Regions from separate parts of the Ralstonia insidiosa genome, predicted to be linked through region 1. Evidence: predicted binding sites of a transcription regulator. Region 1 holds the regulator's gene; the other holds the start of a gene.
The links. The regulator FNR, encoded in region 1, switches genes on or off when oxygen is low (the NO sensors DNR and NnrR bind a similar motif). The targets are predictions, from matches to a motif close to TTGATNNNNATCAA.
Positions count from the first base shown of each region.

Region 2: the regulator FNR is predicted to act here: its motif matches at 2,636-2,649, upstream of F7R11_RS23395 (universal stress protein).

Region 1 covers NZ_VZPV01000001.1:2,506,466-2,512,332, forward strand. Annotated here, with positions in the region: gene rluB (23S rRNA pseudouridine(2605) synthase RluB) at 1-420, opposite strand, end outside; gene scpB (SMC-Scp complex subunit ScpB) at 522-1,364, opposite strand; gene F7R11_RS11915 (sulfite exporter TauE/SafE family protein) at 1,862-2,605, opposite strand; gene fnr (fumarate/nitrate reduction transcriptional regulator Fnr) at 2,784-3,512, shown strand; gene F7R11_RS11925 (hypothetical protein) at 3,538-3,792, opposite strand; gene F7R11_RS11930 (FixH family protein) at 3,789-4,016, opposite strand; gene ccoG (cytochrome c oxidase accessory protein CcoG) at 4,043-5,506, opposite strand; gene ccoP (cytochrome-c oxidase, cbb3-type subunit III) at 5,503-5,867, opposite strand, start outside.
Region 2 covers NZ_VZPV01000003.1:260,795-266,661, reverse strand. Annotated here, with positions in the region: gene F7R11_RS23410 (flavodoxin family protein) at 1-403, opposite strand, end outside; gene F7R11_RS23405 (BON domain-containing protein) at 450-1,103, opposite strand; gene F7R11_RS23400 (universal stress protein) at 1,131-1,970, opposite strand; gene F7R11_RS23395 (universal stress protein) at 2,006-2,506, opposite strand; gene F7R11_RS23390 (CBS domain-containing protein) at 2,794-3,291, shown strand; gene F7R11_RS23385 (YgaP family membrane protein) at 3,302-3,484, shown strand; gene F7R11_RS23380 (zinc-dependent alcohol dehydrogenase family protein) at 3,534-4,535, shown strand; gene F7R11_RS23375 (universal stress protein) at 4,627-5,082, shown strand; gene F7R11_RS23370 (sterol desaturase family protein) at 5,533-5,867, shown strand, end outside.

The DNA of each region.
Region 1 (5,867 bases):
CTTGCCACCGGCATTTTCGACACGCTCACCTGCCGGCTGGCCCTCACCCTCGCGGCGACGGTTCTTGCCGAAACGGCCACGCGGGCCACGTCGCTCGCCGCGGTCGCCCCGGCCTTCTACGGGCGCACCTTCGACGGGCGCAGCGGCTTCCACGACCACCGGCGCGTCGCCAGCGGCGGCTTCCTTCGGCTTGCGAGCGCGCGGAGCGCGGCTCTTGCGCGGCTGGGCAGGTTGGCCAGCATCGGCAGCCACCTCGCCTGCAGGCGCATCGCCCTCCGGGCGGCCATCCTGCTGCTGACGGCGCGACGCCACCAGGTTGCGCAAGCCCCTGCGCAGCCCTTTGCGGCGCGGCGCGGACGACTCAGCGCCATCGCCTGCGCCCTCTTGACGGGGTGCAGAAGCGTCGGCATCAGCCGGCATACGTGTATCCATGGAATCTGGCAGGGTGCTCACAACGTCTTTCAATTCAAGGGTTCAGACCATGCGCCGCTTGGGGTACCGATTCGGCGGTTGGCATGGCATTACGAGTTCTCATTCGTGGAAGCCGCTGACGGCTCAGCCACAGTCTTGTTCGGATCTTCCGATTCCGCCTCAACGGTTTCGGTTTCAGCTTCAGGTGCGCTCGACCCACTCACCTCGACCTCGGCGGCAGCCTCGACTTCTGCTTGCACAACAGGCACATCCGCTTTCGCCGCTTCGGCTACCAGCGGTTCGGTTGCGTCGGCAGAAGGCGCCTGAGCGCCCTCGCCCGCCGGCGCATCGTTGACCAACGCAGTCAATTCCTGCACCGCAATCGCCCCGCCCTCGAACTCGATTGCGCCCTGCTCCAGCAGGCTTGCCTGCGCCTGGGCACGGGCATCTTCGAGCGGCGGCAGCTCATCCAACGAGCGCAGCCCGAGGTCGTCGAGAAACTGCTTGGTGGTGGCATACAGCGCCGGGCGGCCCGGCACATCGCGATGACCAATGACCTCGATCCAGCCGCGATCCTCAATCTGCTTGATGACCTGCGTGTTGACCGTAACGCCACGAATATCTTCAATATCGCCGCGCGTAACCGGCTGGCGATACGAAATGATTGCCAGCGTTTCCATCACCGCACGCGAGTACTTCGGCGGCTTTTCCGGATGCAGGCGATCGAGATACACGCGCATCTCAGGACGGCTCTGCAGACGCCAGCCCGAGGCCAACGCCACCAACTCGACACCTCGGTTAAGCCAATCCTGACGCAGCTCTTCAAGCAGCACGCGGATGGTGTCCGCGGAAACATCTTCGTCGAACAGCTTGCGCAAGTCATTGACTCGCAAGGGGTCCTGCGCGCAGATCAGCGCGGTCTCGAGGACGATTTTCGCCTCTTGGGTATTCATTCGGTTGAGCGGCTCGTCATTGCTCGCGTCCGGCAGGTCGCCGTCACGCTTGAGGTTTGTCGTCCCGCCGCGACGCACGCGGCATGTCTGAATGCTGTTGCCCGCCCGGGCCCGGCGCGCGAGAGCCAATTGGACCAATTGGGCCTTGCACCGAAACGCAGTGGCTGTGCCCGCAAAAAGGGCCGGAGGAGCGAGTTGATCCGGTGCCGGTCAGGCACCACAAGGGCAAATTTTTCCGCCGCCATGGGGACGGATACTGCACCGGTCGGCTGCCAACGAATCTGGCATCCCGACCGAATCGACTGTCCAGGGCGGCCTTTTTTGTGGCTTTCGCGCTGGATGGCGTCGCTTGACGCCGCGCTTGGGATTGTTGATTTGCGCGGTGGGCGAATCGAATTGTGGTTGATTGTAGGGCAATTTCCTGCGGTGCCGCAACCGGGAAGATGTCTTAGTGCCCCACCCTTGGCCGGATGCTGGTCCGCAGGCGCTTCCAACGGCTACAGCACCAGGCAGAAGCCATGTGCATTGAGCATCTCCGGCAGCCACGCGGCGCACACCAGCCCCCAAACGCCAAAGCCAGTGATAGCAGCGCCCGCCGCGCCGCGCGCCCATTTCCGGCGAGACAACCCTCGCAACCAGCCGGCCAGACCAGACATCATCAGCAGATTCGGCAGCGTGCCCGCGCCAAACGCCAGCATCACAACCGCCCCCGACGATGCGTTGCCCGCCAACAACGCAACAGCCAATGCCCCATAAACCATTCCGCACGGCACAAGCCCCCATGCCAAGCCCGTGACATAGCGCCGCACCAATGGTGGGCTGCGATGCAGGTTTCCACCCAACCGCGCCCCCATTTTCGACAGGGCGCCGGCAAAATAACCAAGCACGCGTTCCAGCCAAGGACTGCGCCATGTATCGCCCGTAGTTCGCACGATCAGCAACAAACCGTAAGCCAGCAGCAACGCACTGGCAAATGCAAACAATCCGCGTTGAATTGGCAGCCACTGCTGGCGCCAAACCGTGGCACCGAGCGCACCCATGATGGCCCCCAACACCGCGTACATGCTGATGCGCCCGGCATGCATGACCGTTTGCTCGAACGCCAGCCTGCGACGCGAAACGATGCGCACCGGCACCTGCCCGCGTTCAGCGGCCAACGCGATGCCGCTGCACATTGCCAGGCAATGCACACCACCGAGCAATGCGATCAGAAAAACGCTCACGAGCGCAGCAACATTCATCTTTTTGACGCTCTTTTGATATGGGCCAAAGTTAGTGTTTTGCTGACGGGAATTCCGTGCATTTCGCGCAATTCACGTTATCGGAACAATCCGATATCAGTATGGCCGCCGCTATAATAGGCCGCGGTTGCATCACAAGAATTTCTCATTTCACTTACTCGAAATTCACTCGCCCCCTGTGCTCACACGAATCGCACTCACCGACCAAGCCTCCCGTTGCTCCACCTGCGTACTCGGCCAGATCTGTCTGCCGGTAGGCATGAATTCGGAAGACGTGCGCAAGATGGATGAGTTGGTTGCCGAGCGCATCCGCATCAAGAAAGGCCAGACGCTCTACGCCCTCGGTGAACCGCTCGAAGCCGTGTACGGCATCCGCTTCGGCACGCTCAAGACGCACCTGACGCTGGAAGACGGCCGCCACCAGATCACTGGGTTTCACTTGCCCGGCGAGATCGTCGGGCTCGATGGCATTGGCGACATGTGCCACGTGTCGGATGCCACCGCGCTGGAAGATACCGAAGTCTGCGTGGTGCGTTACGACCAACTGCAACAGCTCTCGCGCCGGCTGCCCTCTCTGCAGCACCAGTTCTTGCGCATCATGAGCAAGGAGATCTCGCAGGATCACCAGATGCTGCTGACGCTCGGCTCGATGCGCGCAGAAGAACGCCTTGCTGCTTTCCTGCTCAACCTGTCCAAGCGCTCAGCCCAGCGTGGGTATTCGTCGACCGAGTTCGTGCTGCGCATGAGCCGCGAAGAACTGGGCAGCTATCTGGGCCTGAAGCTCGAAACCGTGAGCCGCCTGTTCTCTCGTTTTGCTGAGGCCGGCCTGATCCAGATCCGCCAGCGCCACGTCAAGCTGATCGACATGGCAGGCCTGCGCCAGGTGATGAGCGGCCAAGCCAACTAAACCGCTCACCCTCCAAGACATCCGCTCACACGAGCGGATGCTCATGCGCCTCCAGCTTACCGATGCCCGGCGACACATACAGCGTGAGCGCGCTCGACAATCCGCACAGCAACCAGAACACGAAGAACGACACCGTGTAGACCGCCTCGGCCGACACGGCAATCTGCTCGCCGAAGAAGCGCAGATCCGCCGGGTCCACCACCGCAAACACGACCAGCTCGGCCAGCGCCGCGCATAGAAACGCGGGCCAGAGAATCCACATCAGCAGGCGGCGTTTCATTGGACCTCCCCGTGGGCGGCATGGGCCGGCACGGAGACGGGCTTCTCGACGACCAGGCCGCGCCGCACGACGTTGTCATGAATGACGGGATCCGGATGCGACACGGCCAACCAGATGGTGACGCCGCACCCGATCATGGCGACGAAGGGGCCGGCCATCAGCAGCCACGGCCAGGGCTCGCGCCACCATGGCCTGGCCGGAGCGGAAGATTGCATTGCCTGCATCTGTGTCTCCTGTTCTAAAAACCGCATCAGCGCGGCACGATGAAACTCGATGGCTCGCGCAGCACAAGGCTGTCGCTACCGCTGTCTGCCTGGATCACGAAGCGGATCTTGTGCGAGCCGGCTCCCACGTCGTCTGCCGGACGACGCACGCGGATCGGCAACAATCGGTTGGCTGCGGGTGCCAGTTCAAGCGTGGTCGATTCACCGCGACCACCCTGCACGTCCAGTTGCGGCAGTCCTTCCGCCGTGATGGTCACGCGCATGGGTTGCTCGGAAGCATTCATCAGTTGCAGGCGATAGACGTTCTCGATCTTGCCGCCGTCCACCTCGCGCGCCAGTGCACCGCGATCGCGAATCACATCCACCTTGAGCGGCTGGCGCATCGTCAGCGCAACGATGAAACCCGTGATGAGCACCAGCATGATGCTGGCATAGATCAGCACGCGCGGACGCAGCAGATGGCGCCGCGCCTCTTTCGGGGTGAGCCGGTCGTGCATCGCACGCTCGGACGTGTAGCGGATCAGGCCGCGCGAGTAGCGCATCTTGTCCATCACCTGATCGCAGGCATCAATGCAGGCTCCACAGCCGATGCACTCGTACTGCAAGCCCTGGCGGATGTCGATGCCGGTCGGGCACACCTGCACGCAGATGCTGCAGTCCACGCACGAACCGAGCCCCTGCGCCGCGAAGTCTGCACTGCGCGAACGGCTGCCGCGCGGCTCACCGCGTTGCGTGTCGTAGGTCACGACGTAGGTGTCTGGGTCGACCATCACGCTCTGGAAGCGAGCGTACGGGCACATGTAGAGGCACACCTGCTCGCGCAGGAAGCCCGCATTGCCCCAGGTGGCGAATGCGTAGAACAGCATCCAGAAGGTTTGCCACGGGCCGAGCGACAGCGTCCACGTCTCCATGCCGAGCTCACGGATCGGCGTGAAGAAGCCGACGAAGGTAAAGCCCGTCCACAACGCAATCGCCACCCAGGCCGAATGCTTGGCCGCCTTGAGGCGCAGCTTGCGCAGGCTCCAGCGCTCACCGTCGAGGCGGATGCGGGCGAAGCGGTCGCCTTCGATATGCCGCTCGATCCACATGAAGATTTCGGTGTAGACCGTCTGCGGGCATGCATAGCCGCAAAAGAGCCGCCCCGCCACTGCCGTGAACAGAAACAGCCCTAGCGCCGACAGCACCAGCAGCACCGTCAGGTAGATCACGTCCTGCGGCCACAACACCAGCCCGAACAGGTAGAACTTGCGCGCGCCCAGATCGAACAACACCGCCTGGCGCCCGTTCCATTCAAACCACGGCAGCCCATAGAAGATGGCTTGCGTGGCCAGCACCATCCACACGCGCCAGCTTGCGAACGCCCCCGTCACGGAGCGCGGATAGATCTTGCGCCGGACCTCGTAGAGCGCCTGCTCGGTGGGCGTGTCGTCCGAGCCTGCCGTTGCAACGGCAGGTGTCATGGGGCGCCAGCCGGGTTCGTGCTCACTCATTGCTGGGCGCTCGTGTTGTTGTTCGACAGCCCCCACACGTAGGCCGCAAGCATGCGGATCTTCTCCGGCGACAGCAGGTTCTCGTGCGCCGGCATCGTGTTGTCGCGGCCCTTGAGAATGGTCTCGACAATGGTTGCCTCTGAGCTGCCGTACAGCCATACGCGGTCGGTCAGGTTGGGGGCACCAAGTGCCTGATTGCCCTTGCCGGTCGCCATATGGCATGCCGCGCAGACCGACTTGAAGGTCGGCTCACCACGTGCAGCCTTGATCGGGTCATAGGCCAGGCCCGACAGCGAGCGCACGTAGTTGGCAACGTTGGCGGCCTGGTTGGCATCCACCACTGCAGCCAGCGACGGCATGA
Region 2 (5,867 bases), on a different contig from region 1:
AAAGTGCCAGGACCGGGGCCGGATTGGTGGCGGTGATGCGCGCGACTTCTTCGATGGCGCTGAATGCCCCACGCGACGCCATGACGCAAATCACCGACAGGTTTGCCGAGAACGGCGATTGATCCGCCAGGAAATCCCGCATCGGCGAAGCCAGATGCCCCATCCAGATTGGCGCCAGCACAACAACCTGGTCGACCTCATCCAGTGGCGGTCCGGCGTAGTGATACTTGGCACGCTTGTGGAATAGCGTTTCGATCACGCAGCGCAGATCGCCAAGAAAGCCGGCACGCGGATACGCATCCGAAACCTCGGCAAGCTGCCAACCGCTTTGCGCCGCCATCAGTTCAGCCACCTGGCGTGCCGTGCCGGTGCGCGAGTAGTAAACGATCAGGTTTTTTTCCATGGCAGATGTCCGGAATGGAGACGGTTGGGCGGTGCGCCGCCGTAGGTCAGGTGCCCACCCAAAGATGGTCGATCACAGCACGGACACCTGGCGCGTCCATGGCGGCCTCCCGCGCGGCACGGCACTCATGCAGATTGCGCAAGGGCCCGTACAGCGTGACGGTGCCATCCGCCACCACCACATTGATCCGTGCGGCGTCGAGAACAGCCTGGCGCTGCAGTGCCTTGACGATGCGCTCAGACAGGTCTGCCGGGCCAGCGGCCTCCCGAAGGGTCAGCGCGTTGGCAATCGATGTCACCCCGCGCACGCGCTGTACGGCATCCAATGCCGCACGGCGCTGGAAATCCTGATCAACCTGACCCCGCAAGGTCACCGCACCATCCTCGACCGTGACGCGAATGGCGTCTGCTGGCACGGCAGTGTTCCAATGGAGGGCATGGCCGATGGCCTGGGCAATCTCCTCGTCCGGGCGCCGCATATCGGGCGGCACGCGCACCTGCACGTGCACAACGAGCGCGGTCACACCGGCAACCCGGCAGATGGCTTCCTCCGCGGCATGCTTGTCCGCAAAGCTGTCGGCGCTGCCAGAAATCGTCACGACGCCGTTCTTGACGCGAATGGCAAACCGGTCGGCATCCACCGCCGGATCCCATTGCAGTTCGTCTTCCACATCGCCCTTGAGCTGGATGTCGTTCTTCATGGTGGCCTCCTGGAACAACGTCCGGACTCAGTGAGACAGCAGGACGGGTACGGTCATGGTGTTGAGCAGCGTGCGCGTCACCCCACCCAGCACGAGCTCACGCAAACGGCTGTGCCCGTAGCCCCCCATCACGATCAGGTCAGCGCCGAAATCGGCGGCGCGCGATAGCAGCATCTCGCCAATTGCGATGTCGGAATCCACACAGCGCGCTTCCTCAACCGTGGGTTCAATCCCATGTGCCAACAGCGCGCGGGCGACTTGGCCAACCGTCGTGTCCTCCGCCCAATGTCGCGGGCGGTCACCCGTCATCTGCAGCACCCGTACGGTGTTTCCGGACATCAGCGGCATGGCATCGTGCAGCGCACGTGCCGACTCTCGGCCGCCGCTCCACGCCACCAGCACCCTCTGCGCCACGCTCGTAAAACGGCCTGCATACGGCACGACCAGTACCGGCCGGCCTGACTCAAGGATCAGTGTTTCAACAAAATCGGGGGCAACAAAACTCTCGGCGTCGCTGCCATCTTCCTGCCCGACAACGAGCAGGTCCGCCTCGCGCGCCTGACGCAACACCTCCGCCAGCGGATCACCGTCGACGGCCCGCCATTCCGTCTCAACAGGAACGGACTGCATCGCCTCACGAAAACGCGCGTGTACAACGTCCCGAACACGGTCGCGCCGATTGCGGTCCTCGTCCAGGTAATGGGCGGCGCCTTCCATCCGGTAAAACCAGTTCGGGCTTGGCGCAAAGCTTGCGTAGACAGCGATGAGCGTTGCGTGGTGCGCCTGCGCGTAGCGCGCGGCAAGACTGAGGCGGTGCATCGCACGCTCGCTGGCATCGAGGTGCACCATCACGCTGGCATAAGTCATGATCGAACCTTGTTCTGAGTCAGAAGAAGAACGCACTACGCAATGGCAATGTTCGTCAGCGGTTCTGTAACGGCGTGCTTGGTTTCGGTCGGAACGGCCCGCACCAGCAGCACCGGCAGCGTGCTTTGTCGCGTGACACTCTCTGCCACGCTGCCGAGCAATATCCGCCGAAAGCCGCGTCGACCATGCGTTCCAAGCACCAGCAGCTTGGCGTCGGCGTCGCGCGCAGCCTGCTCGATTGCATAGCCCACATCGAACGCACCAAGCGGGTCGTTGACGAGTGCCGTCTTGACGCGCGCGCCTGCCTTCTCTGCCTTGGCTTTTGCGCTCGCGACGATCTGCTTGCCGGACTCAATCAGCATTTCAGTGAATCCAGCCACGTCGATGTAGCCAACGTCGTACCTCAGGTAGTTGTTGTCGATCACGTGCGCAATGATCAGCTCTGCGTCGAGCTTCAGGGCGAGCTGAATGGCTTCGTCCAAAGCGCGATCTGCCGTTGGACTGCCATCTACCGCAACCAGGATCCTGTCGTACATGGTGTGCCTCCATATGGAATCGGCCCGAGCGCCCGAACACGGGCTGACGTGATTCCATGTTGGACCACCGGAGGGATTGCCCCTTGATTTACATCAGCGTTTTTCCACACGCAAAGAGATCAAGGCTGCTTGATCTACCTCAAGGGTGTTGACGCCCTTTTCTCTAGACTTTTTTGTCACCCGCGGCCACCCACACCCGCAATCGAGGGCGACAACATCTTGTGCAGGATCAACTTCCGGAACCTGTCCGTTCTTATAGTGAGTACGTACGCGTATCGGAGGTCAGCATGAGGGTCAGTGAGATTTGCTCCCGCCGCATCGTCCACGTTCCGGTATCCGCAACGCTGCAGACGGCCGCGCGCCTGATGCGAGACCAATGCCTGCGGGCGTTGTTCGTGACTGAGCACGGCGTAACAGGAATGCGGGTTGTCGGCATCGTGACCGACCGCGACATGGTGGTACACGGCATCGCCAGCCAGACCCATTGCGCGCAAACCTCCGTATCCGAAGTCATGACGCGCGGCGTGCTGACCATTCAGGGGCATGCGGTCATGAGCGAAGCCCTGCGCACCATGCTCGGTCACGGCCTGCACCGCCTTGCGGTGATTGACGATCAGCAGCTGCTTATCGGCATGCTGACACTGGACGACACCATCCGCGCAATCGGCGGTGAATGGACGCTGCTGGCCGGCATCCTCGGCCGCGACCGGTGCAGCGACGACGGTTTCGACACCCGATCTCCGTTAAGCGCTTCGGACGTGCGCCCGATTTCATGTCATCCGTAGGAGTGCTGCCATGTTTCCCAACGTAGGAACAGCCGACCGCATCGTTCGCATCCTGATCGGCCTCGTGATGATTCTGCTGGCGCTCTTCAGCAAGGTACCGGCCTGGGTTGGATGGCTTGGTCTGGTACCTCTGGTCACCGGCCTCATCCGCATGTGTCCGGTCTATTGGATGATGGGCATCGGCCGAGATTGAACGCTCCGCGTCATCCATACTGAACAGGTGCGTGCGTTTGGAGGTGCCGATGCCAGAATCCATGCGAGCCATGGTCCACGAAAGCGCGGGGGCGCCACTGCAGTGGCGAGAGGTGCCTGCGCCGATTCCCGGGCCGGGCGAAGTCCGGATTGCTGTGTCCGTGTGTGGCGTCTGTCGCACCGATTTGCACATCGTGGATGGTGAGCTTCCACATCCCAAGGCATCGCTCATTCCCGGCCACGAGATCGTGGGCGTGGTCGAGTCCTGTGGCCCTGGCGTTCCTTCGCCAGCGCTGGGCGAGCGAGTTGGCGTGCCCTGGCTTGGCTGGACATGCGGAGCCTGCCCGTTCTGCTTGAGCGGGCACGAGAACCTGTGTGACCACCCCGCCTTCACGGGCTACACGCGTGATGGCGGCTATGCCGAGTACGTGGTCTGCGATGCCCGATACTGCCTGCCCATTCCAGAGCGGTATGACGATGCGCATGCGGCGCCGCTGCTGTGCGCTGGCCTGATCGGCTATCGCACGCTGCGCATGGCTGGAGATGCGCGTCGAATCGGCATCTATGGCTTTGGTGCGGCAGCCCACTTGGTCACCCAGATTGCCTTAGCGGAGCAGCGCAAAGTCTTTGCCTTCACACGTGCCGGAGACACTGCCGCACAGCAACTTGCCCTGCAGACCGGCGCCAGTTGGGCGGGATCAAGCGATCAATCTGCGCCAGAGCTGCTGGACGCGGCCTTGATCTTTGCTCCGGTTGGGGCGCTGATACCACGCGCCCTGCCGGCCGTGGCCAAGGGTGGTGCCGTGGTCTGTGGCGGCATTCACATGAGCGATATTCCGTCGTTCCCGTACCGGCTGTTGTGGGAAGAACGCAAACTCATGTCGGTTGCCAACCTGACACGCGCGGATGGCCTTGCGCTGATGCGTGTGGCATCGGCAATCCCGCTGAAGGTTCATGTCACGCCGTACCGGCTGCAGGATGCCAACACCGCCTTGGATGACCTGCGCGCTGGGCGCGTTGCCGGCGCGGCAGTACTGAGGGTCAATGCCTGATCAGCGTTGATGTGGGTCAATGGGGCGCCCTCCATGCGGCCTACGCTGGTGACACGCGGCACCATTTCGCGTGATCCCATTGGAGACCACCATGTACCAACGCATCCTGCTCGCTATCGACGGAAGTCATGCATCGCTCCTCGCATTGCATCAGGCCATCGTCGTAGGCAAAGCCACCGGCGCAGAGGTCGAAGCCCTGTTTGTGGCCGACAGTTCAGACTTGACCTTCGACATGGTCGGCTGCGACTCGGTTGCCTACGCAAAGCGCGTGCTCGAGTTGGGCCGGGAAACCCTGGCCAGCGCAGCGACCAAGCTGGGGGCGGCTGGCGTCAAACACTCGACCAAATTGTTGGAAAGGGGGATCGAACCCGGCCAGATCTCGGCAACGATCGTGGCGGAAGCCAACGAAAACGGAGCGGACCTGATTGTGCTTGGTACGCACGGCCGGAGTGGGCTCAGCCATCTGGTGCTGGGCAGTGTGGCCGAAGGCGTGGTTCGCAAGACCAACAAACCTGTGCTGATGGTGCGCAGCGAAGCTGAGGAGTAAAGGGCGCTATCCGTCCTTTACCCGATGCAGGGCAAGGAACCGCTGCAGTGTGTTGCCCTCGCGCAGGGCATTTGCCGATGCTTGCGTCAATGCACGCGGATCAGCTTTGGCCGCGCCGCCATTGGCCCACGGCCCTGCACGGTCACCTTGCCGAACCCGGGAATGATGGCATCCCCCCGTTCAACGTCGCCCCTCCTACTTGCGCTGTATCCACGATGGTTTAGCGCCGTTTGATTTTTGTCATCCGGTGCTTCTAACTCACCCCTCAATTTCAGTCACCAGACGCAAAAGAACCGGTGCGATTTACATCGCGTACCGGTATATCATCCGGGGCGTTGCTTCTACGGAAAACCCGCTACAACAAGCGACATCCAAGCTAAAAGGGTTTTCGCGATAAGGCACATCGTTTGTTATCAAAACAAAATAAAACAATACGCGCGAGTCAGGTCCATGAATACCAACCATAAACCTTCGGCACCGTTGCCCGAAGAGGAACAACATCCCGTCATCGTCCGCGTGGCTGACGCCACGATCCGCGATGCCAACACGCTGCTGCACTCCAGCGGTGGCATGGTTTTCGGCCGCGGCATGATCGGCACCGTCCTGGCACTGGTGCTGGGCTTCCTCTGCCTGCTGGGCGTGCTGGCGTTTCATTTTCCGCAGTACATGACCACGCCGGAATTACGGCGTGCGTACTCTGTGGACGTGATTCGGCAGATCCTGTTTTTCTCGTTGCTGATCTCGGGCGGGCTGTCGCTGGCGAATATCGTGCTGGATAACCGTCG